4 regions of the Rhizobium sp. CECT 9324 genome follow, and region 1 is predicted to be linked to each of the others. Evidence: riboswitches for the same ligand, from Rfam matches in the RefSeq annotation. Region 1 holds a riboswitch; each other region holds the start of a gene.
What was found. Region 1 has a riboswitch for cobalamin ahead of LQ231_RS07070 (aromatic ring-hydroxylating dioxygenase subunit alpha). Riboswitches for the same ligand answer to the same signal wherever they lie in the genome.

Region 1 (7,314 bases):
GAACATCCAGCGGGTGCCGATCGAATCCTTCTGCGCCTTGACCGTGATTGCCACCGTGTAGGGCCGCGACGGGCTGGACGACAGCGTATAGGTGCGCATCACCGGTTCCGGCGAGGCCGGGATCTCCAGCGTGACGAACTGGCCGGGCTGGTAGCGGAACCACAGGCCCGGCTTGTTCGGCCGGAAGGTGAAGGTCATCACGTCGGGGGCTTCCGGCGTGACGGCAACGCATTCGAGCATGTGCTCCCGGTCCGACCAGGGACGCATCTCATCGACATGGCGATACTGGGTGACAGCGATATTCATCTCAGGCCACCGCAGACAGGCGGGCCTTGTCGCCCTGCAGCCTGTTGATCATGAAGGTCGTGTACCAGTCGACGAACTGCATGACGCCACCTTCGTGCTCGACCGAATAGGGCCCCGGCTCATAGGCCGGCGAACGGATGCCAAAGGCATTTTCCTCGACGATCGAGCGGTCCTGGTCATTGGTCATTTCCCAGACATGGGTCAGTTCCTTGAGATCGTAATCCACACCTTCGACCGCATCCTTGTGCACCAGCCAGGTGGTGGTGACCGCCGTTTCCTCGGCCGACAGCGGCGTGACCCGGAAGGAGATCGCGTGATCGACCAGGATGTGGTTCCAGGTCGAGGGATAGTGGAAGAGAAGCATGGTGCCGATATGCGAGGTCGAGACATCGTCAGACAATGGGCGCCTGACGGCGCGCTTGCCGGACATCGTGTAGCTTTCGGCCTCCTGGATTAGCGGCATGCGGGCGGTGCGGAACTGGCCGGACGGGTCAATATTGAAGGTGCTCGGCAGACCGGCGGCTTCGCAGCGGGCCCAGTGTTCAGCGATGACCGGATCATCGCCGGCGCCCTGCACGCCAGTCGCAGTCGGGGCTTCCGGATAGGTGCGGCAGAGTTCCGGGTGGTTGCTGGCGCAATGATAGCACTCGCGGTTGTTTTCCCAGACGAGTTTCCAGTTGCCCTTCTCGATGATGGTGCTGCGATGGGCGACCTTGGCTTCGGCAAGCCGATGCGGCTTCATGTAGGGTTCGATCGACGCGCGGACCGGGGCGAAATCGGCCGGCTCATTGGCCAGGCAGATGAAGATATAGCCGGCGACGCTTTCGCAATGAACCGGCTTCAGGCCGAATTCACTCTTGTCGAAGGTTTCGCCCATCTGGCGGGCGAAGACCAGCGAACCATCGAGATCATAGGTCCAGTTGTGATAGGGACAGACCAGCTTGGCGGACGCGCCACGATCCGAGGTGCAGACACGGTGGCCGCGGTGACGGCAGGTGTTGTGGAAGGCGCGGATCACCTGATCCTTGCCGCGGACCATGACGATCGGATAGTCGCCGACCTGAGCGGTGAAATAGTTGCCGGCGCGCGGGATCTCGCAGTCATGGCCGATGAACAGCCAGTCGCGGTACCAGATCTGCTCCATGTCGAGCTTGAAATAATCCTGATCGATGTAGAAAGGCTGCTCCAGGCTGAAGCCTTCCCGGCGGTTCTTCAACTGCCGCAATACGGTGCTGTGCAGATCCATGTCGTCCTCGTTCGTTTCACCGGCGATGGAACAGGAGCGCAGCACCAATCGACCCGAAACGGGCGATCACGGCTATCTCCGGCCGCCCACCGCGACCTCATATATCCTTGCATCAAGGCTGGTTTCCGGGCTCTGGAGACGTCTGTTGCCAGACTACGTGCGGCGCCTTCCCAGGATCTTCCCAGTGGCCTTTTGCCGTCACGCGAATCTCCACCACCGTTGCGGGGGCAGCGCCGGATTTTGACCGGCTTCCCGATTTCCCACCCTCCCTACGGGGCAGCACCTCGAGCTTGCCGATATCTAAACACAGCCAGCCGTCGGGTGCTGCATTGCGAAACGACACGTCCGGGAATGTTTGCGACATGCCCATGCAAATGCGCCAAAAGCAGCTCCTCAAAAATGATGTGTCTTTTCTTGGGGATAGGTCGTTTCAGTGACGTCTGTGACTATTGCGATGGCGCAAAATGACAAATCTGTGCAGGTCGCAGCAAGAACTGCATTGCGGCAAGCCTCGCGAAACCTCAAGGGGCCACAGTAGACGCAAATCATGATTAACCATGTCGCTGTAAGATCGGCGTACCGAGCCAGTAACCGTCAGAGCCTCGACATGCAAAAACTTCGATATTACGCGGCCCCGAAAGTCCCGGACAAAAGCGCGACTGCGACGAAGGCCGCGCATACCGAATTCCTGCGCACCGGACGCATCTCGCGCCATCGCGACGACTGGCTTTCGGAGGAAAAGCGCTACCTCACCTATGCGGAGGTGGCCGTGCGTACCGGGCGGCGTCTGGAAACGGCGGCGGAGACCACCCATAGCCGGATCAACGGCTTTCATCGCTCGATCCAGTTTCCGAAAATTATCTTTCACAAGACGCTCGATGACAGCCCGCATCTCGGCTACTGTCACGTCACGGCGGCACGCACCAATTTCGCCCAATATGCCGACGTGAAATGGGCCTTCTACATTGCCAACTTCTTCGCCGAAATCGGCGGCAGCGAGCAATTCTTCGAACAGATCCGGCAGAGCTATACCCGGATGTATTTTGCCGTGGCAATCAAGCCGGAAACCGAGCAGAAGGCCATGGTCGTCGACCGGTCGATCCGCGACAACGGGCTGCTGTTTCGCACCCACGACCCACGGGAAGCCTTGCGCAATGTGTTGATGCTGGGTGCCCGCGACACGGAAATCCGCAAGATCATCGCCAAGCTCTGACCCCAGGCCTGCTTAGCCGGGCTCAGGACCGGCTCAGACGCCGAAGCCACCCACCGGCTTCTTCTTGTAGATAAGCCAATCCTTGGACGTATAGTCGTTGGCGCCATAAATCGTGACGGTGTCGCCGCCATTGGCCTTCGAGGTGGCAAGCGCCTTCTCGGCAAAATTGGTGAAATCGAACGCATTCGGAGCCTGTTCGGAGAAGCAGACGCCGAAGGACATGGCCATCTGACCCGGAGTGCGCCCGCTGGACGAGCCAACAAAGGCCGTTGCCTTGAGCTTGGCGCGCACCAGCTCGATGACACGGCTGATTTCATCCGCGTCGGACGTATAGAGCAACAGACCGAAGCGGCCGGCATCGAAGCGGCAGGCAAGGTCGCCGCCACCGGATGCGGCCTCGAGCACCTTGGCAACCTGCATCAGGAAACGTTCCGCGACAGCCGGCCCCATCTGTTCCTGGATATGGGTGAAATCGTCGATTTCCCCGACGGCAACGCCGCAAAGAACCGGCATTTCCGGATTGGCATAGATCTTTGCCACGGCCTTGTTGAAGGCGCGGCGGCTGGCAAGACGGGTGAGCGGATCGACAAATTTCGCCTGTTCGGCTTCCTCGGCCTCGCGTTGCATGTCGGCCAGCGATGCCGTCTTGTCGACCACGGCGCGCACGACATTGCTGTTCTGGTGGGCGCGTTTTTCGGTCGCGGCCTTGAGCGCCTTGATCGACTGACCAAGCGGCGTTCCCTCGAGATCGGCCTCTGTCAGGATGGTTTTCGAGGCATTGCCGATGGCACGACCATAGTCGGAGAGGGAAATCTTTTCCTCGTTGAGCAGATTGATGAAATTGCTCATCTCCGCGCGGACCTGGCCGCTCTGGCGGCTGAGCAGGCCATCTTCATGGTGATGGGGCAGGTATTTGCGGCCCAGTTCGTCCAGCGCCTCCTGGCTCTTCACCTTGCCGAGCGCGATGAATTCCCGCACCAGTTCCGGATTGCTGCCGGCGTAGGCCTCGTAGACAAGCTCATAGTTGCGCGGAAGTCCGTCAATGCCCATCTGATGCATGGCAGTTGCCACACGAAGCGCTATGCTGGAGGCGGGATTCTTGACTTGCTGCATCTGTGGCTTCCCGGCTTGAGGCGGCGTTTGTCTCGTTGTCGGCGACTATAGGCAGAAGAATTCTTTCTTTCGGTTACATCGATATATAAAATTTTATCTTTGCTGGATCCCCTCAAATTACACTGTGGAACATTGTAGGCAGTGGTTCTGCAAAAAGGCATTTGATCGCGCATAAGGGAACACGCTAAGGACAGCGGGAACACAGCTAACGAGGCAGGCACATGGCCCGGATCATCGCAATCGGCGACGGCATGGATGAGGCGATCAACGCCGCATCGGTGATCCTTGCACTCGGCCGTCCGGTAGCGATCCCGACCGAAACGGTTTACGGCCTTGCTGCCGACGCCACCAATCCGGCCGCCATCACCAGCATCTACGAGACGAAGGGCCGACCGCGGTTCAACCCGCTGATCTGCCACATGGCCGACCTGGACATGGCCGAGCAGCATGCCGAGTTCGATCCGCTTTCGCGCAGACTGGCCGAGCATTTCTGGCCCGGGCCTCTGACATTGGTGCTGGCGCTCAAGCCGGAAAGCGACATCCACCCGCTGGCAACGGCCGGGCTGGACAGTGTTGGCATCCGCGTTCCTGTCGGCTTCACCGGCGACCTGATCCGGCATTTCGGCCGGCCGCTTGCGGCACCGAGCGCCAATTCGTCCGGCAAGATCAGCCCGACGTCGGCAGCCCATGTCGATGGCGATCTCGGCGACAGGATCAATCTGGTGATCGATGGCGGCGCCTGCGAAGTCGGCGTCGAATCCACAATTCTCAAGGTTGAGGACGGTGAAATCCACCTGCTGCGCCCTGGCGGCGTGTCCGTCGAGGATATCGAGGCATTCGCCGGTGTGCCGGTGCAGCGCCCCAAGATTGCCGGCGCGGCGATCATCGAGGCCCCCGGCATGCTGGCCTCGCATTACGCGCCGAATGCAGGGGTCCGCCTGAATGCCACTTCGGTTGGCAGGCTCGAAGCGCTTCTGAACTTTGGCAACACAGCCGTCGCCGGTCAGGACGACTCCAGAATGGTGTTGAACCTGAGCCCCGCCGGCGATCTGGCCGAGGCGGCCGCCAATCTGTTCGACTATCTCAAACAGGCCGATGCGACCGGTGCCGTCGCCATTGCCGTAGCGCCCGTGCCCGACACCGGCCTTGGCGAAGCGATCAATGACAGACTGGTGCGCGCCGCTGCACCGCGTGATGCGGAAGGACCCGTGGAATGACCATGACGCTGACCATGACATTGACGCGGGCCGAAACGCTGCGGGCATTCATCGACATCGTGGGGGAAGCCCATGCGCTGATCCTGCAGGACGACATCAAACCGTACCTCACCGAGAACCGCGGGCTCTATCACGGTTCATCGCCACTGGTGCTGAAGCCTGGTTCGACAGCGGAGGTTTCTGCCATCCTAAAACTCGCCAGCGAGACCGGAATGCCGATCGTCCCGGTCAGCGGCGGCACCGGCCTTGTCGGTGGCCAAGTGCCGCGCGAGGGCAGCGAGGACATTCTGCTGTCCCTGGAGCGGATGAACAAGATCCGTGAAATCGATCCGCTCGCCGACGTGATCGTCGTCGATGGCGGCTGCATCCTGGCCGAGGTGCAGAAGGCGGCCGAAGCGCATGACCGGCTGTTTCCGCTGTCGCTCGGGTCCGAAGGCTCCTGCCGGATCGGTGGCAACCTCTCGACCAATGCCGGCGGCACGGCCGTGCTTGCCTATGGAAACATGCGCCAGCTTTGCCTCGGGCTAGAGGTTGTGCTGCCGACCGGCGAGATCTGGGACGGTCTGCGGCGGCTGAAGAAGGACAATAGCGGCTATGACCTGCGCGACCTGTTCATCGGCGCGGAAGGCACGCTTGGCATCATCACGGGCGCCGTGTTGAAGATGTATCCGCGGCCACGCGGCAAGCAGGTGGCCTTTGCCGGCCTGACGTCTCCGACACAGGCACTGGCGCTGTTCGAGAAGGCATCGCAGCACTGCGGCACGGCGCTGACCGGGTTCGAACTGATGCCGCGCCTCGGAATCGAATTCACCACGAAACATATCCCCGGCGTGCGAGACCCCTTGCCCTCGGCCCATGCCTGGTATGTGCTGATCGACATTTCCACCTCCGATTCTGCCGAGACGGCGGACACGATGATCCAGGCGCTGCTCGAGGACGCCTTCGAGGCCGGCCTGATCGAAGACGCGGCGATTGCCAGCTCGCTTGCCCAGCAGGAGGCCTTCTGGCATTTGCGCGAGAGCATGTCGGAGGCGCAGCGGCCGGAGGGTGGCTCGATCAAGCATGATGTGTCCGTGCCGGTGTCGCGCATTCCGGCTTTTCTCAGCGAAGCGGACGCGGCCGTGCGCCGTGTGATGCCGGATGCCCGCATCTGCGCCTTCGGCCATCTCGGCGACGGCAATATCCACTACAATATCAGCCAGCCGGTGGGCGCCGACAAGGCAGAGTTCATCGGCCGCTGGCGCGAGATGAATGCCGTGGTGCACGGGATCGTGCATGCGCATAACGGCTCGATTTCCGCCGAACACGGTGTCGGACAATTGAAGCGGGACGAGCTTGCCGCCAGCCGGCCGGCGATCGAGACCGAATTGATGCGGCGGATCAAGCAGGCTTTCGACCCGAAGGGCATCATGAACCCCGGCAAGGTCATCGACTGACCATGACCAAGGAGACGCGCCTGACACTCAGGATCGACCTTGCCAATGGCGCGCGTCTTGGTCCGGGCAAGGCGGAGCTTCTGGCGCTGATCGTCGAACACGGCTCGATCCGGGCGGCGGGGGCTGCGATCGGCATGTCCTACCGCCGGGCGTGGCTGCTTGCCGACGAGATCAACCGGATGTTCACCGAACCGTCGATCTTCACCCGCCATGGCGGCAAGAGCGGTGGCGGCGCCGGACTGACGCCGTTTGGCGAAAGGCTGCTCGCCTGCTGCCAACGGATGGACAGCGAGAGCCGGAAGGCTTTGGCGGCGGATCTTGACTGGCTCGATGAGGCGATGAACCGCGCGTTCGAAACGGGCAAGTCGGAAAAGCCGGAGCGCGATTAGCTCAGGCGCGTCGAAATAGGCCTTCCGGCGCGATCGACACCGTCTTGAACAGCAGATGGACCGGCTTGCCGATGGCGAGTTCAAGCTGGGTCGCCGAACGGCGGGTGACCTCGACGACCATGTGTTCGCCACCGCAATCGACAACGATCGCGACGGCTGCGCCATTTTCGCGTTGAATATCCGTGATCTCTCCGGCCAGACGATTGAGGGCCGACAGACCGCCGACATCGGCGGTGGCCAGCACGATATCGGCGACTGGGACAAAGACGCGGATCTCCGTGCCGGGAGGCAAATCGACCGCCCGCAGAAACAGGGGACCGGCTGCGGATTGCGCTTCGGTCAGCCCGTCATCCTCATGGCGGGCGGTGATGGTCGCGCAGATGAAGTTGCCGGC
Region 2 (7,314 bases), on a different contig from region 1:
GTCGACAAAAACTTCAACTGAGACTTCTATAGGAGAGAATGCATGGCTGAAAGTCACGGCGACAGTCTTTTGGGCGAGGCATTGGAAGCAAGCGCCTATATTGACCTGTTTCGGAATGCACCTGCGGAATTTGCTCAATCCACGTCGCTTGCGTTTCGCGCAATTGGCAGAGGATGCGCGATTTCTCTGCCTCCTGCGCCGACTTTGGTGCTCAATCGGATACAGGGGTTGCATGGGCTGGATGAACTTATGGAGGCCTATGGCTGGCTGGAGCGGGGAACGGGCACCCATTATCTCCAGATCAACCGTGAGCTTGCGTCTGCCGAGGTCCTTGAATGGCTCGATGCGAAGCGGCTGATCAAAGAAAATCCGAACTGGTCGAAGCTCATGTGGCGCGGCGATGCCGTGGATGAGCATCCGTCCGAAGATTTCCGCATCCGAGCAGCGACTGCTCAAGACGCTGACGTGTTCGGGTCAATAACCAGTCAGGGTTTCGGACTTCCTCCCGCCATTGGCCGGATATGGCAGGGCGTTGTCGGGACGGATTCCTGGATTTGCCTCATTGGCTACTGGAAGGATCAACCCGTTGCCGCCGGCGCTATGTTTGTCAACGATGGCTGCGCCTGGTTGGGCGTGGGTACAACGCTCCAGGAGCATCGCAACAAAGGTCTCCAGAAAGCTTTGATCAGTGCGCGTTTAGGGGCAGGTCTGCGGCGGGGCATCAAGACATTTTATACCGAGACCGTTCGCTTTGCGAACAACGTGGACGTGCCGAATGTCTCCTTGCAGAATCTTGAAAAGGTCGGTTTCCGTCGGGTCCACGAGCGCTCGAACTACCGCATTCCCCCATTTTCCGGATGAGTTTGGACAGGGGTCAAACGTTCCGACGAATGGGTTCAAGGCGAGGACGCCGGAAAGGTGTTTTGGTCGAGTTCATGCCGCCCACCAGCAATGACAGCTTTGCGTAACATGTCAGTTCGGACACCAGCCGCACATGACAAAAGCGGCGGACACGCACCAGCAGGCTTAGGGCTGTGCGAGCCGTCCGGCCGCGTAGTCGCGCGCGAGCGCAATGAAGGCCTGGAAGGCGGCGGAGGAATTGCGCCGATTGGAATAATAGAGGCACAGCGGCACGAGCGGCGGCGTCCAGTCTTCGAGAATGCGCACGAGCCGTCCCGCTGCGATGTCTTCGCGGACATCGGTTTCCATGAAATAGCCAATCCCCACGCCGTTCGCCACCGCGATCCGCGCCAGAGATGCTTCGTCAAGAGTGATCGGCCCCTCGACGTCGAGTTGCAGTTCTTCACCCTCCTTCTCGAACCGCCATCGGAACAATGCGCCATTGGGAAGCCGCCCGCGAACGCAGGGGTAAGAGAGCAGATCCTGCGGCACCTGGGGAATAGCCCTATTTGCGAAAAAGGCGGGAGATGCGGCAACCGCCATGCGCCGCATCTTACCCAGCGGTATGGCGATCGCGTCGCTGGGCACCAGATCCGCGCTGCGCACGCCCAGATCGAAGCCCGCCGCCACAACATCAACAAGCCGCCCCTCGGTGACGATGTCGATATGAACCTGCGGATAGAGCTGCAGATAGCTGAGAACCAGCGGTGCCATGATCTCGCGCGCGGCCGTCGCGAAGGCATTGATGCGTAAGATGCCGGACGGCGTCTCCTGTTGGGAGCGCGCCGTATTCATCGCTTTTTGGATGCCCTCGAGCGCAGGTTTGATCTGTGCGACGAAGATCCGCCCCGCATAGGTGAGCGAGACGCTGCGCGTGGTGCGATTGAATAAACGCACGTCAAGCTGCCGCTCGAGCTTGCCCACCGCGTTGCTGATGGCCGTGGTCGACATGCCGAGATCGAGCGCCGCCGCTCGAAACGAGCCGCAGCGAACGATGGCGAGAACCGCTTCAAGTTCGATCAGCGAATGCCGAGTCATTGTCCCGATTTCCGTAACACGTCATCGCACTTTATCTTGCTTATCAGGAGAAAAGTCCATCGCTAACTTAGCCTCATCACCACTGAGGAGAGATGACCATGTCAATGAACCTACCCAAGCCGATCGCCGACTATGTCGAGGCAAACGCCCGTCTCGATATCGACGGCATGATGAAGCCCTTCCTGGATGACGCCGTCTTCATCGACAACGGCAAGCGTTACGAGGGCCTGGCTGAGATCCGCAAGCTACTCAAGGACGAAGCGATCGCGGTAAAGGCGATCTTCACGCCCGACGCTGTTCGCGAAGAAGACGGTAATGTCGTGCTCGAAGGTCCCGCTCATGGAGACTTCCCGGGCAGCCCGATCCGCTTCACCTATCGCGTAACGCTGGCGAACGACGCCATCAAGAGCCTGGAGACTACAGTATGAGCATCCAGGCAGATTCCAAAGAGTTCGCTGGCAAGCGCGTGCTCGTCAGCGGCGGCACCAAGGGTCTGGGTCGCGCCACGGTCGAGCGTTTTCTCGCCGGCGGAGCCCGTGTTGTCACGGCCGCCCGCACGATCAAGGACCCGATCGCCGGCGTTGAATATGTCCAGGCAGACCTGACCACGGCAGAGGGCAGCGAAGCGGTCGCCAAGGCGGCGCTTGAGCGGCTGGGCGGCATCGACATCCTTGCCCATGTCATCGGTGGCTCGGGTTCGCCGGCGGGTGGCTTCGCCGCGCTGACGGATGATCACTGGCTCGCCGAACTGAACCTTAACCTGCTGGCGACCGTCCGGCTCGATCGCCTGTTGATCCCGCAGATGCTTGAGCGGAGCAAGGGCACTGTGGTGCACATCACCTCAATTCAGTCCGTCCTGCCGCTGCCTGAATCCACGACGGGCTACGCCGCCGCGAAGGCCGCGCTGAGAACCTACAGCAAGTCAATCTCGAAAGAGCTCGGTCCCAAGGGCGTGCGGGTCAACTCCGTCTCGCCTGGCTGGATCATGACCGAAGCCACCGGAGATTTTCTCGAAATGCTTCGCACTGCCAATGGCGGCACGATTGAGGATGCGCGGCAGTCCGTGCTCGATGCCTTGGGTGGGATCTCGATCGGGCGCGGCGCCGAGCCAGAAGAGGTGGCCGACCTCATCGCCTACCTCGCCTCCGACCGTGCTGCTGCGATCCACGGCGCCGAGTTTGTAATCGATGGCGGTACCATCAGCACGGTCTGAGGGTGCCTCCCGACACCCGTCCTCTTTTTAGGGAGGGCGGGTGTCTGTATGCGGCCGATGACAATCGATCGATGCCACCGCGCAGCACCAGACTCCCATTCCGGTTTGAAAGGAACACCATGTTCGCCGTCTTTGCAAAAGAAGCGAATCTCCACGACCCCCTTGCCTCTGTTGTCGTCGGCGAACGCCCTGATCCGGTCGTGAAAGAGGGCTGGGTGCGCGTGAAAGTGACACATGCCAGCCTAAACCGGCACGATATCTTCACCCTTCGCGGGATGACCTCCCAAGAGGAGCCGATCCCGTTCCCGATGATCCTGGGCAATGACGCGGCAGGATTGCTCGAAGACGGGACGTCCGTCGTGCTCTACCCGGTAATGGGGACAGATAGCTGGAGGGGCGACGAGACGATCGACCCTCACTGGCACGTTCTCAGCGAGCTTGTGCCCGGAACAATGGCTGACTATGTCGCGGTTCCGAAGCGCAACGCGGTGCCTATTCCTGAAGGTCTGTCCCCGCTCAATGCATCACTGCTTGGCACTGCCTGGCTCACGGCTTATCGCTCTCTCTTCACCAAATCACGACTGATCCCCGGCCAGACCCTTCTCGTGCAAGGGGCTTCGGGTGGTATGTCGACGGCGCTCATCCAGATGGGGCGGGCTGCTGGCTTCGAAGTGTGGGTCACGACCCGCAATGATGAAGGCGCAGCGATCGCCGAGCGGCTTGGTGCGAACCGGATATTCCGGCATGGTGACGTGCTTCCGCGCCGCGTTGACGCGGTCGTTGACAATATCGGTGCTGCGACATGGGCAGACAGCCTGAAAACTGTCAAACGGGGTGGCGTTTTGGTGATCAACGGCATCACGACTGGCCACACCGCCGAGACCGATCTGCTGCGCATCTTCGTCGAACAGATCGACATCCGCGGAACCATTATGGGTACACTCGAGGAAATGAAGGCCATGATGCAATTCGTCATCCGCAACAACATAACGCCCGAAGTCGGAGCGGTGGTGCCAATGACCGAAGCCCGCGAGGCTATCCGCGACATGATCGAAGGGCGCACCCGGGGGAAGACCGTGTTCACGCGATAACATGATTGATGAAGCTTACCGCTCTCGCTTGGGGCGCGGCGTTACAGTGAAATTCTGAAGCAAGGTCCGCTCTTTGCTTCGAGGTGCCCAAGCCAGACCACCGTCGTGAAGACTTTCGTACGCCGGCAGGCGCCCGAAACTCTTCACGAAAGCGGTCCTTCATTGGATGGCCAGACACACCCGCCAGAATGACGGGTGTTCAACATTGGCGTCACTACGAAGACATTGCCTTCGATAGACTACGCGACCTTTGCAAGATCACCATGCGGATCGAGGACGTATTTTGTCGCTGCCCCCTGATCGAAGCTCTCGTACCCCTGAACGGCGTCATCAAGCGGTATGATCTTGGCGTTGACGATGTCAGCGATCGGTAGCCGGTCGTGCAGGATCGCCTGCATCAGCTGCCGATTATATTTCAGGACTGGCGTTTGGCCCGTATGGAACGACTGTGCCTTTGCCCAACCAAGTCCGAAGCGAAGAGACAGGCTGCCCTGCTTGGCTGCTTCGTCGACAGCGCCAGGGTCCTCGGTGACGTAAAGACCGGGAATGCCGATCGAGCCAGCGGCGCGGGTGATCTCCATCATCTGGTTGAGGACGATGGCCGGCTGTTCGCCGCCGGCATGGCCGCGTGCTTCGAAGCCGACCGCATCGATCGCGCTGTCGACTTCGTTTGTGCCGACCACCTGCGCAATCATGTCGCCGAGACGATCGCTCATGGAAAGGTCGATGGGCTCGAAACCGACCTTGGCGGCGTGCGCGAGACGATCCTTGTTGAAATCGCCGATCATCACGACTGCCGCACCGAGGATACGTGCTGATGCAGCCGCAGCAAGACCGACCGGGCCGGCACCTGCGACATAAACCGTTGATCCCACGCCAACGCCCGCTTTGACTGCGCCGTGGAATCCGGTCGGCAAGATGTCTGAGAGCATCGTGAGGTCGCGAATTTTGGACATCGCTTTATCGCGATCCGGGAATTTCAGGAGATTGAAGTCGGCGTAGGGAATGGTGACGTAGCGCGCCTGGCCACCGATCCAGCCGCCCATGTCGACATAACCGTAGGCGCCACCAGCGCGTGACGGGTTAACGGTGAGGCAGACGCCGGTGTCCTGCGATTTGCAGCAGCGGCAGCGGCCGCATGCGACGTTGAATGGTACGGAAACGATGTCGCCGACCTCGAGCATCTCGACGTCGATTCCTTTTTCGATGACTTCGCCGGTGATTTCGTGGCCAAGGACGAGACCCGGCATCGCTGACGTTCGACCACGAACCATATGCTGGTCCGATCCGCAGATATTCGTCGAAATGACCTTGAGAATGACGCCATGCTCGATGCGGCGGCCATCGGGGGCCTCAAGCTTCGGATCGTCGATATCCCGGACTTCGACCTTGCCGGGTCGCAGATATACGACGCCTCGGTTCTTGCTCATTTTCATCTCCTCCATCGTTGCAACCAAACAGCGCCGCTCCTCCGCGACACGGTCCAGTCATTGAATTTCCCTGGAAGACACGAAACCCGGCTCCAGGGCATGGCGACCACAACGGAAATGGAGAGGTCAGGCGACACTGCCCATTGCCCCTCGATTGCCCGCCGCAATCGGTCTGCTCAACACTCAGGGCTGGATTCCGGACTTCGGAACTGTCTTTATGGGCTGCCCAACGCCTTCGCGGTGTTATCACCGGTGGCATTCGTCGGGTTTTTGTTCCGTTACCGTTGCGGGGACAGCGCCGGCATCACGCCGGCTTCCCAAATTATCCGCCACGAATTCTGTCGCGGCGGCACCGTGAGCGAGGTCTAAAAGATCACGGCTGTGACTTCGCCGCGCTTGGGAATGCGACATGTCTGGCGTGCGCGACGACATCCTGCCTATTCAGAAATCCCAATCTTCGTCTTCGGTCGCTACCGCTTTGCCAATGACGTAGGAAGACCCCGAGCCGGAGAAGAAATCATGGTTCTCGTCGGCATTCGGCGAGAGGGCAGACAGGATCGCCGGATTGACATTGCAGGCTTCCGGGGGGAACAGCGCCTCGTAGCCAAGGTTCATCAGCGCCTTGTTACCGTTGTAGTGCAGGAACTTCTTGACGTCTTCCGTCAGGCCGACGGCGTCATAAAGCGCCTCCGTGTACTTGGCCTCGTTGTCGTATAGCTCGAGCAGCGGATCGAAAGCGAAGTCTTTAATACTCTGCCGTTTCGCTTCGGGTAGGCGCTCGACGGCGCGCTGGAACTTGTAACCGATATAGTAGCCGTGCACCGCCTCGTCGCGGATGATGAGGCGGATCATGTCGGCGGTGTTGGTGAGCTTGGCGCGGCTCGACCAGTACATTGGCAGGTAGAAGCCGGAATAGAACAGGAAACTTTCGAGAAAGACCGAAGCCACCTTTTTCTTGAGCGGATCACCCGAGGCATATTGCTCCATGATCAGCGCCGATTTTCGCTGCAGGAACTCATTCTCTTCCGACCAGCGATAGGCGTCATCGACGTCGGGTGTCGAGCATAGCGTCGAGAAGATCGATGAATAGGAGCGTGCGTGAACGGCCTCCATGAACGAGATGTTCGACAGAACGGCTTCCTCGTGCTGGGTCGCAGCATCTTCCATCAGCCGCACGGAACCCTGACCATTCTGGATGGTGTCAAGCAGCGTCAGTCCGGTGAACACGCGGATGGTGAGTTTCTGCTCTTCGGGCTTCAACGTTGCCCAGGACGGGATGTCGTTCGACAGCGGCACCTTTTCCGGTAGCCAGAAGTTCCCCGTCAGCCGGTTCCAGACTTCGAGGTCCTTGTCGTCCTCGATGCGGTTCCAGTTAATGGCGCGGATAGGGCCCATGCAACCAGACTGAGTCGCCGTTCAGCCTGCGCTCCTCGAGCCGATCCCCCGCAAGCCGAATGGCCTCGCGCGCAGCGGTCGGGGAGGAACAGCATAGGAATTTGGCGGTGCAGGCAGATTGTACAAAAGCGCAAACCTGATCGGCTCGGTGCGCGGCCGCCCCTATTGAGATAGCTGAACTGTTGCATCGTCCCCCAAGCTCCCATAAGGTTAACCTAGGCGTGAAAGTGTGCCAACGCGCATTCGG
Region 3 (7,314 bases), 1.4 Mb from region 1:
GCATTGCCATTGCGCAACTCAATCCAACGGTTGGCGACGTCGTCGGCAATCTGGCGAAGGCGCGCGCTGCGCGGTCGGAAGCTGCAATTCAGGGCGCTGATCTGCTTCTTCTGACGGAGCTGTTCATTTCCGGCTACCCGCCTGAGGATCTCGTGCTGAAGCCAGCGTTTCTCAGCGCGTGCCTGTCTGCCGTCGAGCAACTGGCGGCAGAAACTGCCGACGGCGGCCCTGGTGTGATCATCGGGTTCCCGCGTCAGAGCGAGAAGGGACGGCATAATTCGGTGGCCATTCTTGATGGCGGCAAGATCCTTTCGTTTCGCGACAAGATCGATCTGCCGAACTACGGCGAATTCGACGAGAAGCGCGTCTTTGTCGAAGGCGAGATGCCCGGACCGGTCAACTTTCGCGGCGTGCGCATCGGCGTGCCGATCTGCGAGGAAATCTGGAACGATGCCGGCGTCTGCGAGACGTTGGCCGAAACCGGGGCCGAGATCCTCTTGGTGCCAAACGGTTCTCCTTTTTATCGTGGCAAGGTCGATGTGCGTCATCAGGTGGCCCTGCGCCAGGTGATCGAGACCTGCCTGCCGCTCATCTTTGCCAACCAGTTGGGTGGCCAGGACGAACTTGTGTTCGACGGTGCAAGCTTTGCCTTCAATGGTGACAAATCGCTGGCGTTTCAGATGAGCCAGTTCGAGGAGACATTGTCTGTCACGACCTGGAAGCGGACCGAAAGTGGCTGGCGCTGTGATGAAGGGCCGATGTCCCGCATTCCGGAGAAGGAGGAGGCAGACTACCGCGCCTGCGTTCTCGGTTTCCGCGACTACGTCAACAAGAACGGCTTCAAAAGCGTGGTGCTCGGCCTTTCAGGCGGGATCGATTCGGCCATTTGCGCGGCAATTGCTGTCGATGCTCTGGGGGAGGAGCGGGTGCGCACCGTCATGTTGCCTTATCGCTACACGTCGAAGGACTCCTTTGCTGACGCCGAAGCCTGCGCCAAGGCACTGGGTTGCCATTATGATATCGTGCCGATCGCCGATCCGGTCGAAGGCTTCCTGTCGAGCCTTGCCGAAATGTTCGAAGGCACGGAAAGCGGGATTACCGAAGAGAACCTGCAAAGCCGTGCGCGCGGGACGATCCTGATGGCGATCTCCAACAAATTCGGCTCGATGGTGGTTACCACCGGCAACAAGTCGGAAATGTCGGTCGGCTATGCGACGCTCTACGGCGACATGAATGGCGGCTTCAATCCGATCAAGGACCTGTACAAGATGCAGGTCTACGCGCTTTCCGCCTGGCGCAATGCCCATGTGCCGCCGGGCGCACTCGGTCCATCGGGCGAAGTGATCCCAGCCAATATCCTGTCCAAGGCGCCGTCGGCCGAACTTCGACCGAACCAGACCGACCAGGACTCGTTGCCGCCCTATCCGGTGCTGGACGATATCCTGGAATGCCTGATCGAGAAGGAGATGGCGGTCGAGGACATCGTTGCCCGCGGCCACGACATCGCAATCGTGCACCGGGTCGAGCACCTGCTCTATCTGGCCGAATACAAGCGTCGACAATCGGCGCCGGGGGTCAAGATCACCCAGAAGAATTTCGGCCGCGACCGTCGCTATCCGATCACCAACCGTTTTCGCGATCGCTGAGGGGCTGCGAAACCGATTTCGCGGCTGCATGGAGGAGACGTGATGCGCAGTTCGGTCGAGATCTACAATATCCGCACACGGCTGAGCCGTGTGGTCTGGCAGACCGCCGATCTGGTCGAGGCACCGAACTGGTCGCCGGACGGCTCCTATCTGCTGATCAATGAAAACGGCCTGCTCTACCGGCTTTCGCCGAAGGGTGGACAAGCACCGGTACAACTCGACACCGGTTTTGCGATCGAATGCAACAATGATCACGGAATATCGCCGGACGGATCTCTGGTCGTCATCTCGGACAAGACGGAGCACGGCAAATCCTGCATCTATGTGCTTCCCGCCATAGGCGGGCAGCCGCGCCAGGTGACGGCAAAACTGCCATCCTATTGGCATGGCTGGTCACCTGACGGTCGCAACCTTGCCTATTGCGGCATTCGCGAGGATGTCTTCGACATCTACTCGATTTCCGTGGATGGCGGCGAGGAACGCAGGCTGACCATGGGCGAGGGGCGGAATGACGGGCCGGATTGGTCCGCCGACGGCGAATGGATCTATTTCAACTCCAGCCGCAGTGGCCTGATGCAGATCTGGCGCATGCATCCCGATGGCAGTGATGTCGAACGCATCACCTACAGCGATACCGGTGACTGGTTCCCGCATCCTTCGCCGAAGGGCGACAAGCTTCTGTACCTCTCCTATGCGCCGGACGTGTTCGATCACCCGCGCGACCACGAGGTCAGTCTGCGGCTGATGGATATGGATGGCGGCTCGCCAGAAACCCTGTTCGAACTCTTCGGCGGGCAGGGCACGATCAATGTGCCGAACTGGTCGCCCGATGGCGATGAATTCGCCTTTGTCCGCTATTTCCCCGTCACCGACTGATGCTCGTCGCAGGCTGATGCTTGCGTCCTCCAGCGATCGGTCTACAAGATTGACGATCAGGTGCCCGCAGTCTTGCGGGAGAATCGGGAAGCCGGCGCAAATCCGGCACGTGCCCAACGCTGTAAGGTGGATGCGCGCGCAAGGGGAAACCCGGCCACTGGTGGACAAGACCGGGAAGGCGGCGTGTGCAGCAGATGCCAAGTCAGAAGACCGGCCTGATGAGATAGACTTGCCCGCGCGGACGGCGGGCGGTTGCGCATTGTTGGGGATTTGACGATGCACGACGAACCGAACGAGTTTCTCGTCCGGGCCGGTTGCTTTTCGACGGAGGAAAAGCATGCCGTCTACCGGGCCATCCATACGCGCCGCGATGTGCGTGATCAGTTTCTTTCCGATCCCTTGCCGGACGACCTTGTCCGACGCCTGTTGGGTGCTGCGCATGCCGCGCCCTCCGTCGGCTTCATGCAGCCGTGGAATTTTCTGCTGGTGCGCGATGATGAGCGGAAGCGTGAAATCTGGGACGCTTTCGACCGGGCCAACCGCGAGGCCACTGCGATGTTCGATGCCGATAAACAAGCGGCCTATCGTGCGCTGAAACTCGAGGGGATCCGCAAGGCACCCCTCGGCATTTGTGTGACCTGCGATCGGGATCGCGCCGGTCCCGTTGTGCTGGGGCGCACACACAATGCACGCATGGACAGTTACTCGACTGTCTGCGCCATCCAGAACCTATGGCTCGCGGCGCGCGCCGAGGGTGTCGGACTCGGCTGGGTGAGCATTTTTAACGAGAGCGAGTTGAAGCGGATCCTGGGCATTCCCGACCCTATTGAAGTCGTCGGCTATCTTTGCCTCGGCTATGTCGACACGCTCTACTCGGCACCGGAGCTTGAGGTCAAAGGCTGGCGATCGCGCCTGCCGCTCGACGAATTGGTCTACGAAAACAGCTGGGGAGACCGGCCTTCCGCGTTCAACACTGCGGCCGGTGTCATTCCTGTAGAGGCTGCGGACCAGGTGCCGCCGGCTTCCTCAGATTGATCGCCCCCGTCGCCGGAGGCAGAAACTGTGGGCCGACCTTGCGGATATTCGAGGCGCTGCCATCATAGGCGCGTTCCAGCGGCGGTGCGACGGTTGCAGAAGCCGATTGGCTCTGCGGCTTTGGCGCGATGGTGAGGATGGAAGACTTGTAGTCCGGAGCAGCCTGCCTCGGGCTCAATCGTTGTCTTGCCTGCTCATGATAACGGGCAAGATCGCATCCACATTGCTTGGTTTCCCCGGCCGTGCGGTTGCGATAGGCGAATGCGTTGGGAAGGTCGCGATATGGCCTGCCGGTCACTGCCGAAATCATGTCCGATGTCTCACTGTACTCTGGAGCGTGGAAATACAGTTCGGTTTCGGTATTCGGGCACATCTGCTGGCACTGGCCTGCGTCCCGGGCGAAATTCATCGCCGAAGTGTTGGACGAAATCGGAAAAAAGCCGCCATCGCAGGTACGCACACACAGAGTGCGGATATTGCCGGTGGGCAGCGGGGCTGGCTGGTCGGACAGGACACCCGGGGCGTTGCGGCTGACTTCATACGGTTCGGCCAACGTGTCGAGATAGGGGACGCGCTGAGCTTCCTCTGGCTCGCTCGCAAGCGTCGCGTCGGTGTCGGGGCTGCAACCATTGGCCACCAATGCTTCGCTCAATCTCGTCCGCGAGCCCTGACTTGCAGCGCTGCCTGATCGAATTTCCTGTAGTTTTGCTGTGAGGATGTCCCTGTTTTCTTCCATCCTGTCGATTGCCTTGGAAAGGTCTCCGCAATCGTTTCCTCCGTCCGGGCGCACAATCACGACCGCGGAGGTCAGGCAGCGTAACCTCTTCTGGTCCTGCTTCGCCTTGCGAAGCTCCAGATTTTGTTGGGCAATGGCGCTGGCATAACGATCGATTTCGGGATTGTCACCGATGATTGTTGACGCGTTCGCAAGTCGGTCGCGCAGTCGCTCACAAACGACCGACGCCGAAGCCGAATTGGGCAGGACCCAGGCCAAGCAGAACGCAGCAACTAGAAGTCTTGGTATCCTCGTCGGCAAAATCGATTTCCCGGTGGCGCGTCGCACTCCGTGTGCCCGCGCCTGCTCCTACACCAGCTAGGCGAGAATACGCCAGTTAAAGCTAAAGTAAAATGACGATGCCGACATTGACCGCCATCGCTGCTGCGCCGTTGGCGGTCAATCCTGTTGTTTAAGCCGCGCGTGCCATTTCGAGCGTCATCGGTTGCTCCAGGACGCTGCCACGGATCGATGCGATGCTTTTCATCCGGGTGAGCAGGTCGTCCGTGATCTGCCAGCCAACGGCAACCGCCTGCACGGAACCGATCCTGTGCGGGGCGGCAATACGCGTGCCCGGGCAGCCCATGCGCTTGAACATGCGCTCCAGGAATATGTCGGTGACGGTTACGATGTGGCTCAGTCCTGATGCCAATCCGAGTTCTCCGACGCCGCACATCAATTCGGCTGCGGCAATGGTGACCTGGTTGCTGGCGCGGTCCTGCGAGATTTCCGGATCGATACAGAAACGGCTCGATTCCCAGATTGCTGCGCTGCGAATTTCTTGGCTCCCGCCCAGCAGGATGGGAAACGTATCGTCGAGCATGTTCGGTCCAAGGGTTGGCAGCAGGCGAAGAGCGCCCCGCAGACGCCCGGTGTCCCCGTAGGATAGTACGTAAAGCGGATTGGCCTGGTCGTAGTGATCAATTTCCCACTCGCCGAGAACGCCAACGTCCCAATTCAGGAGATCGTGGAAGATTGTTTTGCGCAGGCGATGCATGGCGTCGATTTCGGACGGATAGCGTTTGCGGTTGGCGCCGTTAATGATCCTGATCATTCGTCACTCCTTCAGTTGAATGGAGTGCCGAGGATGGCGATTGCAGTTGACCGATGAAACTTTCGGTAGAGACAGCTACGCGTCTGCAATCAAATATTCCATGAGGTCGGAGAAGGGCTAAATCAGTTCCAATGCCTCGTGCGGATTCGCAATCAGATTGCGCCAGAGCGCTTCGGCAACTGCCTGCGGGTTGGTCATCACGTTGAGTTTTCGGCGGGCATTGGACATGAAAAAGCGCACGGTGCGCTCGGTGATCCCGAGAATTGCAGCAATTTCCCAGTAATTCTTGCCGGCTGCCACCCACGACAAGGTCTCAATCTCTCGCCGTGTGAGCCTGTCAGGCGCATGCCGCGGATATGCGTCTGGACGCTTGCGTGCAAGCATTTTTGCGTGAAAGCTGACAGCTAGGGCGGCAATGTCGCGATCATGCACCCGGCGCAGATGCGTCCACTCATGCTCTTCCATATCGGCCTGTATGACGAGGAAAGCGGCTCGGCCATTGTGAGACAGCATGGGGTAGCACGCAGCGACCGAGTTCAGACGAAGTAGGCGTGCAAGTTTTGCGAGGTTTTGCCCTGCCAGGGTTTTGGGGGCGATATCCCGCCAATCGAATGGCTGAACCGCCAAGTCTGCATGTCTCAGCGGGGCCAGCATGAGTGTGTCGCGCAGATTGTTCGTCAGCTTGTTCAGAGTTGCCAACGGCGTGTGGTAAAGACTGTGGGCGACAATGCGACTGTCAACGATCATTCCGTCGAAATAGAGCAGGTGAACGAGGGAATACGTCTGGCGCATGCGATTGAAAAATTGCGCAGGCTCGACACGCTGATCCTGCTCGAGCCAATCACGCAGTCCGAAATAGGCCTCCGCAGATGCCATGGAAAAAACCCTAAAACCAAGGGTTCAGAATGGTTTGGCTTGCTGCGAATTGTCCAGCGGCAATCTGTCCTTGCCGCTGGTAATCGGCCGAAAACCTTGAAGGCCGTCGTCCCGCGGTGGGGCGGGCGACGACGTTATGCCGGTTGCGAGGCTTCCACGACCGCCAGGGCCGCCATGTTGACGACGCCGCGCGACGTCACCGAGGTTGACAGGACGTGAGCCGGCATGGCGGCACCCAGAAGGATAGGACCGACATGCAGTGCATCCATCATGGTGCGCATGATGCCAAGCGAGATGTTGGCAGCATCGAGATTCGGGAAGACGAGCAGGTTGGCTTCGCCCGTCAACGTACTGTCCGGCATGGCCCGTTTGCGCAGTGCTTCCGACAGCGCCGATCCGCCCTGCATTTCGCCATCCACCTCCAGTTCGGGTGCCTCCTGACGCAAGATTCCGAGCGCACTGCGCATCTTTGTGGCGCTTGGCGAGGGGCGCGAACCGAAATTGGAGTGCGACAACAAGGCTGCTTTCGGGGCAATGCCGAAGCGCCGGATTTCCTCGGCGGCGAGCCTTGTCATTTCCGCGATTTCTTCAGCCGAAGGGTCGTCGGTGACAAAGGTGTCGGTAAAGAAGATCGCGCCACGCTGCGAGATCAGCAGGCTGAGACCTGAAAAGTCGCGCACGCCGGGGCGCTTGCCGATAATCAGCCGGACGTCACGCACATGGCGGTCGAAACGGCCTTCGACTCCGCAGATCAAGGCATCGGCATCACCGCGCTTCACTGCAAGTGCGCCGATTACCGTGGTGTTCGTGCGGACAATCGTGCGGGCGGCTTCCGGGTTGATGCCGGCGCGGCCGACAATGGCAAAATAGTCATCGACATAGTCGCGGTAGCGCGGATCGTCTTCCGGATTGACCAATTGGAAGTCGACACCCGGACGGATACGGAGGCCGTAGCGCTTGAGGCGGGTCTCGATGATTTGTGGACGACCGATCAGGATTGGTTCGCCGATGCCATCTTCAAGCAGGACCTGGGCAGCGCGCAGGACGCGCTC
Region 4 (7,314 bases), 1.3 Mb from region 1:
GCGACCGAACTCCGATAAGCCGAGATGGTTTCCTTCAGCGTTGCCTGTTCCAGTTTCTGTTGGCTCGCCGTCAGAAAATAGAGCGCAAGCGCTGGAGGTTGGACAATGCTGACCATTGCCCTCAGCTTGAAGTCTTCACCTTTCGCCGCCTTTTCAGCGAGAAGGCGGGTGGTCTCCTCCGCATGGCTTGATCCGGTCACCCGCTGCTGCGGCTTGATCGGCTCCATTGCGTAGGCGGCGGTGGTAGCAGAGACTGTCACGACCTGTGTCATGGGTTACATCCAGATATTACTTTACCACTTGATCATAAAGCACGGATATCTCTGCATCTTTAAATCGAATGACGTGTTTTTAATAAAATGCCATGGTTGTGTCATGCGGCGAAAAAGGCCGTAAACAGCGGCATTTGTGCTAGATCAAGAATCTGCTCTGTTGGGTCTGTTACAAGGTTCAACAATTCGAAGGCGCCTAGTTAAAGCGCTTTGCGGGAGGGTGGAATGATTGTTCTGGTTGGCTATGTCAGCATCGAGGGGCAGACACGCAAGATTGCTGAGGCGATCGCTGCGGAGATCGAAAAACATGGTCACCGGGCCTTGTTGTTCAATGTCGGGGAGATGGTCGAATACGGCGTTGATCATCCCCAGGCCGCGATCCTTTGCGCGCCGGTGCATGCAGGGCGCTACCCGGATCCCTTCGTCGGCTTCGTCCGTCGCGAAGCTGATTGGTTGAAATCGATCCCGACGGCCTTTGTGTCTGTTTCGCTGTTGATCCGAAGCGAGCTGGAGGAAGAGCGGCAGGAGGCGCAGGATTTCGCAGGCAGCCTGTTTGCAGAAACGCATTGGCGGCCCGGCATGGTGCATCACGCGGCCGGAGCACTGCGCTACAGTGAGTATGATTTCTTCAAGCGCTGGATGATGCGACGCATGGCGGCGCGCGAGAGGGCATCGACAGATGTCAGTCAGGACCATCAATTTACCGACTGGACTGCGCTTGCTACGTTCACTACAGAATTTCTGAAAGCGGCCGTCCAGTGACCTCGTAGGTCCGGTAATGCGGGCGGCTCTCTAAGACGCCTGGAGTTGTCGATGTATCATATGGTGTTGGTTGCGCTTGGCGGCGCCATCGGGTCTGTTTTGCGCTATCTGACCGGTATGGCGGCCTTGCGACTGATGGGGCCGAACTTCCCGTGGGGAACGTTGACGGTCAATATCGTGGGTTCGTTTGCGATCGGCCTTCTGTCGCATGTGGTCATGGTGCGCTTCGGCGCTTCGGATGCCTTGCGACTGCTGCTGATTACCGGCGTTCTGGGCGGCTTCACCACATTCTCGGCGTTTACGCTGGACGCCATTGTGCTGGCCGAACGGGGTGCCTTGGTGATGCCGCTTGTCTATGTCGCTGCCAGTGTCATCCTGTCGATCGGAGCAGCAGTGCTGGGCCTTGGCCTGGCGCGCAGCTTCGGCTAATCGGTTTTCCTGTTTCCATATTGCGGCGAAATGCTCTAAAGCGCACATAAAAAGGCGCAGGCAGGGCCTGTGGCGACAAAGAAAGTTCTGAATATCATGGCAGGCATCGAACATATCACCGTGGCAGCCGACGAGGCCGGCATGCGCCTGGACCGTTGGTTCAAGGTGCATTTCCCGGGGCTTGGCTTCGGCCCGTTGCAGAAACTTCTGCGCTCCGGCCAGGTGCGCGTCGATGGTGGCCGGGTGAAGACCGATGCACGCGTTCAGCCAGGGCAGGTGGTTCGCATTCCGCCGCTCGACGTCGACCTCAAGGTCAAATCCGGTCCGATCGGCTCGCACGATCTCAAGCATTCCGAAGACGGTGAACTCCTGTCGCGCATGCTGCTGCATGAAGACGAAAAGGTCATCGTGCTGAACAAGCCGGCGGGCCTTGCCGTGCAGGGCGGTTCCGGCCTTGTGCGCCATATCGACAAGATGCTCGAAGCCTGGACCAGCAAGAAGGGCGAGAAGCCGCGCCTCGTGCATCGCCTCGACCGCGACACGTCCGGTGTTCTGGTGGTGGCCAAGACCCGCGGTGCAGCGCAGAAGCTGACTGCCGCCTTCCGTGAGCGCGATACCAAGAAGACTTATTGGGCGCTGGTCAAGGGCGTGCCGCGCAAGCAGAGTGACAAGATCTCGACCTGGCTGGTCAAGGACCAGACCGATGAGGGCGACCGCATGCGCGTCTGCAAACATGGCGAGGACGGTGCCGATCACGCGATCTCCTATTACCGCGTTCTGGAGACGGCGGCGCATACATTCGCCTGGCTGGAGATGGAGCCTTATACCGGCCGTACCCACCAGCTGCGCGTGCATGCCCTGCATATGGGACATCCGATCATCGGCGATCCGAAATATTTCGACGACGATCACAACTGGGACTTCCCTGGCGGCGTGCAGAAGCGCCTGCATCTGCACGCCCGGCATATCGACATCCCGCATCCGGATGGCGGACGCCTGAAGGTGACGGCGCCTCTGCCGCCGCATATGGTGCAGACCTGGAACCTGTTCGGCTTCGACATGGCGTCGGGTGAGCGGGAAGATCACGAATGAAGCTGGTCCTGTTCGATTGCGACGGCACGCTGGTCGATAGCGTCGGCTTGATCCATGAGGTGATGCGCCGGACTTTCCTGCAATTCGGCAAGCGCGAACCTGAGGTCGCCGAGACCAAGGCGATCATTGGCCTGACGCTCGACATTGCCATTGCCCGCATGGACGGCAAGCCGCATGCCGATGACGAGGCGGTCGCGATGGCGACCTACTACAAGTCGATCTTCGGTGACGTCCGTCGCGACAGCGGTTTTGAAGAGCCTTTGTTCGACGGTATCCGCAGCGTGATCGACACGCTGGCCGCCCGAGACGATGTTGTCTTGGGTTCGGTCACGGGAAAGTCGCGACGCGGGCTGGCCATGGTCCTGGAAGGCCACGGCTTTGCGCCGCATTTCCAGTTCTGCCGCACGGCCGATGACTGCCCGTCGAAGCCGCACCCGGCGATGGTGACGGAATGCTGTGACGAATCGGGGATTGCACCGTATGAGACGATCGTCATTGGCGATGCCGTGTTCGACATGCAGATGGCCAAGGCTGCAGGCGCGACCGCCATCGGCGTCTCCTGGGGCTATGCCTCGGTCGATGAACTCTGGAAAGCCGGTGCCGATGCGGTCGTCGACCGCCCGGCTGATCTTCTCGCCTATATCCACTGAGGACCCTAATCATGCGTGACGAGCTCAGCGCCATTTCCGGCACGTTCATTCCGGAACAGAGCGATGCCGATCCGGTGCGCCGGGCGCAGATCCAAATGAAACGGCCGTTGCCGAAGCGGTTCTACACGACCGTGTCGATTTCCGCCGACGGGGAGGGATTTGCGATCCATCTCGACGGAAAACCGGTGAAGACGCCCGCCAAGAATACTCTGCGTTTGCCGACGCAGGAGGCGGCCGAACTGGTTTCTGCCGAATGGGCGGCGCAGGATCAGGTGATCAATCCGGCAACGATGCCGATCACCAAGCTTGCCAATACCGCGATCGATGCTGTCAGCCTCAACCTTTCCGAAGTGTTCGACGAGATCGTGCGTTTTGCCGGCAGTGACCTTTTGTGCTACCGCGCCGATAGCCCGCAGGAGCTTGTCGACCGGCAAGCGAACCGCTGGGATCCCGTTCTGGCCTGGGTTGCGCAAGCGCATCAGGCCCATTTCATCCTGGCGGAAGGCGTGATCCACCAGGAACAGCCGGATCAGGCGCTTCAAGCCTATGCGGCCGGTCTTGAACGCTACCGGGAAGCCTTCCGTCTGTCCTGTCTGCATGTCGTGACGACGCTTGCCGGTTCTTCGATCCTGGCGCTGGCTTTTGCCGATGGTGCCTTCGATCTTGATACGGTGTGGGACCTTGCCCATCTCGATGAAGACTGGACGATCGAGCACTGGGGCAGCGACGAGGAGGCTGACGCCCGTCGCGCGGCGCGCTACAGTGAAATAGCCGCCGCAGCATCGCTGTTTGCTGCCCTCGACAGTCAGGATTAACGAAGGGCTAACCATAATCGACCAATGCTCGGACGGGTTAGAATCACCGCGTCGGGGTTGTCCAGATGGTTGCTCGCAGTTTCCGCATCGCTTTTGCGCTCGGGCTCCTCCTCGTCCTGTCCGCTTGTTCCCTGTCCGGGGAAAACCGTATTCGTCGACCGCTCGTCTACTATGTGCGCGACGTAACAGTGATGGCCGATGCAAGCGTTCCATACGATCTGATCAAGGGCATCGATCGGCGGGTTGCGGCGGCGATTGCCTCGACCCGGCCGCCGGCTGACGCCGAGCGCGTCGTACTGCTGGTCAAGATCGACAAGTTCGGAACCGGCCTGAATGCCCGGCGCTATTTCGAGCAAGTGCGCTTTACCGTCACGGCTGCGTCGATCGAGATCGGCGAGCCGGTTGCCGCCGGAACCTTTACCGTCAATAGCCCGACCAATGATCCGCGCTTTGGCCGCGAGCCGCTGGCCGAAGAAATCGCCGCCCGAATCCGTTTTGCCTTTTCGCTGACTGTGCCACGGATCAGGACGGTGCGGCCGCCGAAGACGATGTCGACGCGGTTTGCGAGCGATCCCGCTCCTGCCGTTGCGGCTGCTGTCACGCCGCCGCCGCTACGCACTGCAGCACCGGTTGCGGCGGCTACGCCTACGCCCGTCGTTGACGCAGTTCCGGTTCCCTTGCCGGCGGAAATCGTTGCTCCGGTGATTGTGGCTCCCGTGGTTCAGCCGCCAAAGGCAAAAGCCCGCAACGCGCCGGCGCAAGGTGGCCCGGTGGAGCAGGGAGCCCGTGGGTCTGTTCGGCTTGACGGACAATGCGATCCGGTCACGGATGCCGAGTGCCTGGCGCCCTAGTCCTGACCTGCCAATCCCGAATTTCGTCAATAGCCGTTGATGCGCGGCCGGTCTTGATTGACTTGCCGCAAGTCACGGCCTAATCCTTTGACCTGGATGGTTTTCGGGCGACAGAAGTGTGGCCTGGAAAGCAAAAGGGAATGCGGAGGCAGGGACCCAGACCGGGACTGCCAAACGCAGCCGACCCCGCGACTGTAGAGCAGCGAGGGTTTTCCATCCGGTTTTGGTGCCGAAGGCATGACGGATCGCAGGTGCGGTCGGTGCTGGATGCAGGAAACCGGAAAAGCCACTGGGGTGGCAGCGCGATCAGCCGGGGTTGGACGCCTCTTTATCTACGAATCGTCCGCCTTTTCGCGACTGCCTCAAGCCCTGGGAAGGCGAGGAGGATCCGTTGGCGTTTTCGCCGGCAGCTGCGAGCCAGGAGACCTGCCGTCCGTGACGGGCCGAGAAGGCCCAATTTATGGGGAGAGATCCCCGGCGCCAGCACGGAGGTTGTCGTGGCGACGTTTGATTTCTGCGGGACCTCATGGTCGCGCGGGACGGTGCATCCGGTTCGGGATGCGTACCGGCCTGGTCTGCTTGGCGACGGCATTTTGTCGGTCACGCCGTTCTCCTGCTCCCGTATTGCGGAGCATGTCTGAATCATGCAGTCCGTTGATTCTTCCGTTTTTGTCCTGGGTGGCGCTCGTTCCGGTAAGTCGCGCTTTGCCGAACAAATCTGCCGCGACAGCGGCCTTGCGCTCAACTACCTCGCCACCGGTCGCGCCTGGGATGACGAGATGGGCGCGCGTATCGAAGCCCATAAGCACGATCGCGCCAGCCATGGCTGGACCACACATGAAGAGCCGCTCGACCTTGTCGGCATGCTGGCGCGGATCGACGATCCCGGCCGGGTGGTGCTGGTCGATTGCCTGACGCTCTGGGTCACCAATCTGATGATGGAGGAGGGACGTGATGTTGCTGCAGAGAGCTGCGCACTCGCGGACCTGCTGCCGTCGTTGAAAGCCCGGGTCGTGTTTGTTTCCAATGAAGTCGGCCTCGGCATCGTGCCGGAAAACCGGATGGCGCGCGATTTTCGCGACCATGTCGGACGGCTTCACCAGATGATCGCAGCCCAGGCTGCGGACGTGTATTTCGTCGCGGCCGGATTGCCGCTGAAAATGAAGGGTTGAACCATGTTGCAGCAGAAAATTCCCGCCACCGTGATCACCGGCTTCCTCGGCGCGGGCAAGACCACGATCATCCGCAACATGCTGATGAATGCCAATGGCAAGAAGATCGCTCTGATCATCAATGAATTCGGCGATCTTGGCGTCGATGGCGACGTGCTGAAGGGCTGCGGTGCCGACAATTGCACCGAAGACGACATTATCGAGCTGACCAATGGCTGCATCTGCTGCACGGTCGCCGACGATTTCATTCCGACGATGCAGAGGCTGCTTGAGCGCGACGTGAAGCCGGACCACATCGTCATCGAGACCTCTGGACTTGCGCTGCCGCAGCCGCTGGTCGCCGCGTTCAACTGGCCGGATATCCGCACGCGCGTTACCGTCGATGGCGTCATCACCGTCGTCGACAGCGCAGCCGTTGCCGCCGGCCGGTTCGCCGATGATCACGACAAGGTTGATGCGGCTCGGGCCGAGGATGAAAGCCTCGATCACGAGAGCCCGATCGAAGAACTTTTCGAGGACCAGCTGACCTGCGCCGACCTGATCGTCTTGAACAAGACCGACCTGCTTGATGCCGCCGCCATCGCCGCCGTTCGCGCCGAGGTGACCGGCCGGGTGAAGCGCAAGCCGGCGATGGTCGAAGCACGCAATGGCGAGGTCTCTTCGCTGGTGCTGCTGGGCATCGGTGCCGGTACCGAGGACGATATCGACAATCGCAAGTCGCATCACGAACTGGAACATGAGGCGCTGCACGAAAGCGGCGCGGCACATGACCATCATCATGACCATGACGAATTCGAGAGCTTCGTCCTGAAGCTCGGTTCGATTGCCGATCCGGCGGCCTTCGTCGATCGCCTGAAGCCGGTGATCGAGAGCCATGATATCCTGCGTCTCAAGGGCTTCATCGACGTGCCCGGCAAGCCTATGCGGCTCGTCATCCAGGCTGTCGGCACACGGATCGAAACCTATTTCGACCGGCCATGGACTTCTGGCGAAAAGCGCGAGACCCGCCTTGTCGTGATCGGCCTGCATGAATGGGATTTCGGCGCGGTTGTCGAAGCCGTGCAGGCTGCGGCGGCCTGACATCAGAAGAATAGACAGATGACCCGCGACAGCACCCCCCTCTGGCCTGCCGGCCATCTCCCCCTCAAGGGGGGAGATCCGCTGATCGCATGCCTTGCGCGTCCTGTAAGGTGTGGCGTGGAAATGAGGGGGTGCCGTTTTAAGGCGAGAGCTATCCGTTTGCGATCTCCCCCCTTGAGGGGGAGATGGCC

Region 2: it holds a riboswitch for cobalamin, as region 1 does, so the genes downstream of both, fdhA (formaldehyde dehydrogenase, glutathione-independent) here and LQ231_RS07070 (aromatic ring-hydroxylating dioxygenase subunit alpha) in region 1, are expected to answer to the same signal.
Region 3: it holds a riboswitch for cobalamin, as region 1 does, so the genes downstream of both, bluB (5,6-dimethylbenzimidazole synthase) here and LQ231_RS07070 (aromatic ring-hydroxylating dioxygenase subunit alpha) in region 1, are expected to answer to the same signal.
Region 4: it holds a riboswitch for cobalamin, as region 1 does, so the genes downstream of both, cobU (bifunctional adenosylcobinamide kinase/adenosylcobinamide-phosphate guanylyltransferase) here and LQ231_RS07070 (aromatic ring-hydroxylating dioxygenase subunit alpha) in region 1, are expected to answer to the same signal.

The regions. Positions count from the first base shown of each region.
Region 1 covers NZ_CAKKMZ010000001.1:1,441,236-1,448,549, reverse strand. Annotated here, with positions in the region: gene LQ231_RS07075 (hybrid-cluster NAD(P)-dependent oxidoreductase) at 1-306, opposite strand, end outside; gene LQ231_RS07070 (aromatic ring-hydroxylating dioxygenase subunit alpha) at 308-1,552, opposite strand; cobalamin riboswitch at 1,651-1,854, opposite strand; gene LQ231_RS07065 (DUF6656 family protein) at 2,160-2,765, shown strand; gene LQ231_RS07060 (GGDEF domain-containing protein) at 2,799-3,878, opposite strand; gene LQ231_RS07055 (L-threonylcarbamoyladenylate synthase) at 4,100-5,095, shown strand; gene LQ231_RS07050 (FAD-binding oxidoreductase) at 5,092-6,531, shown strand; gene LQ231_RS07045 (LysR family transcriptional regulator) at 6,534-6,920, shown strand; gene modC (molybdenum ABC transporter ATP-binding protein) at 6,922-7,314, opposite strand, start outside.
Region 2 covers NZ_CAKKMZ010000002.1:793,959-801,272, forward strand. Annotated here, with positions in the region: gene LQ231_RS23450 (N-acetyltransferase) at 43-861, shown strand; gene LQ231_RS23455 (LysR family transcriptional regulator) at 1,027-1,938, opposite strand; gene LQ231_RS23460 (nuclear transport factor 2 family protein) at 2,037-2,366, shown strand; gene LQ231_RS23465 (SDR family oxidoreductase) at 2,363-3,151, shown strand; gene LQ231_RS23470 (zinc-binding dehydrogenase) at 3,223-4,242, shown strand; gene fdhA (formaldehyde dehydrogenase, glutathione-independent) at 4,482-5,672, opposite strand; cobalamin riboswitch at 5,842-6,044, opposite strand; gene nrdF (class 1b ribonucleoside-diphosphate reductase subunit beta) at 6,114-7,067, opposite strand; gene LQ231_RS23485 (RNA polymerase subunit sigma-70) at 7,297-7,314, shown strand, end outside.
Region 3 covers NZ_CAKKMZ010000001.1:2,860,975-2,868,288, reverse strand. Annotated here, with positions in the region: gene LQ231_RS14035 (NAD+ synthase) at 1-1,646, shown strand, start outside; gene LQ231_RS14030 (hypothetical protein) at 1,689-2,522, shown strand; cobalamin riboswitch at 2,564-2,756, shown strand; gene bluB (5,6-dimethylbenzimidazole synthase) at 2,799-3,557, shown strand; gene LQ231_RS14020 (DUF2865 domain-containing protein) at 3,508-4,209, opposite strand; gene LQ231_RS14015 (acyl-homoserine-lactone synthase) at 4,745-5,386, opposite strand; gene LQ231_RS27220 (helix-turn-helix domain-containing protein) at 5,504-6,262, opposite strand; gene LQ231_RS14005 (NADP-dependent malic enzyme) at 6,397-7,314, opposite strand, start outside.
Region 4 covers NZ_CAKKMZ010000001.1:2,741,210-2,748,523, reverse strand. Annotated here, with positions in the region: gene LQ231_RS13485 (hypothetical protein) at 1-272, opposite strand, end outside; gene LQ231_RS13480 (flavodoxin domain-containing protein) at 498-1,034, shown strand; gene crcB (fluoride efflux transporter CrcB) at 1,086-1,463, shown strand; gene LQ231_RS13470 (RluA family pseudouridine synthase) at 1,560-2,555, shown strand; gene LQ231_RS13465 (HAD-IA family hydrolase) at 2,552-3,205, shown strand; gene LQ231_RS13460 (ATP12 family protein) at 3,217-4,020, shown strand; gene LQ231_RS13455 (hypothetical protein) at 4,086-4,871, shown strand; cobalamin riboswitch at 4,952-5,320, shown strand; gene cobU (bifunctional adenosylcobinamide kinase/adenosylcobinamide-phosphate guanylyltransferase) at 5,516-6,043, shown strand; gene cobW (cobalamin biosynthesis protein CobW) at 6,047-7,123, shown strand.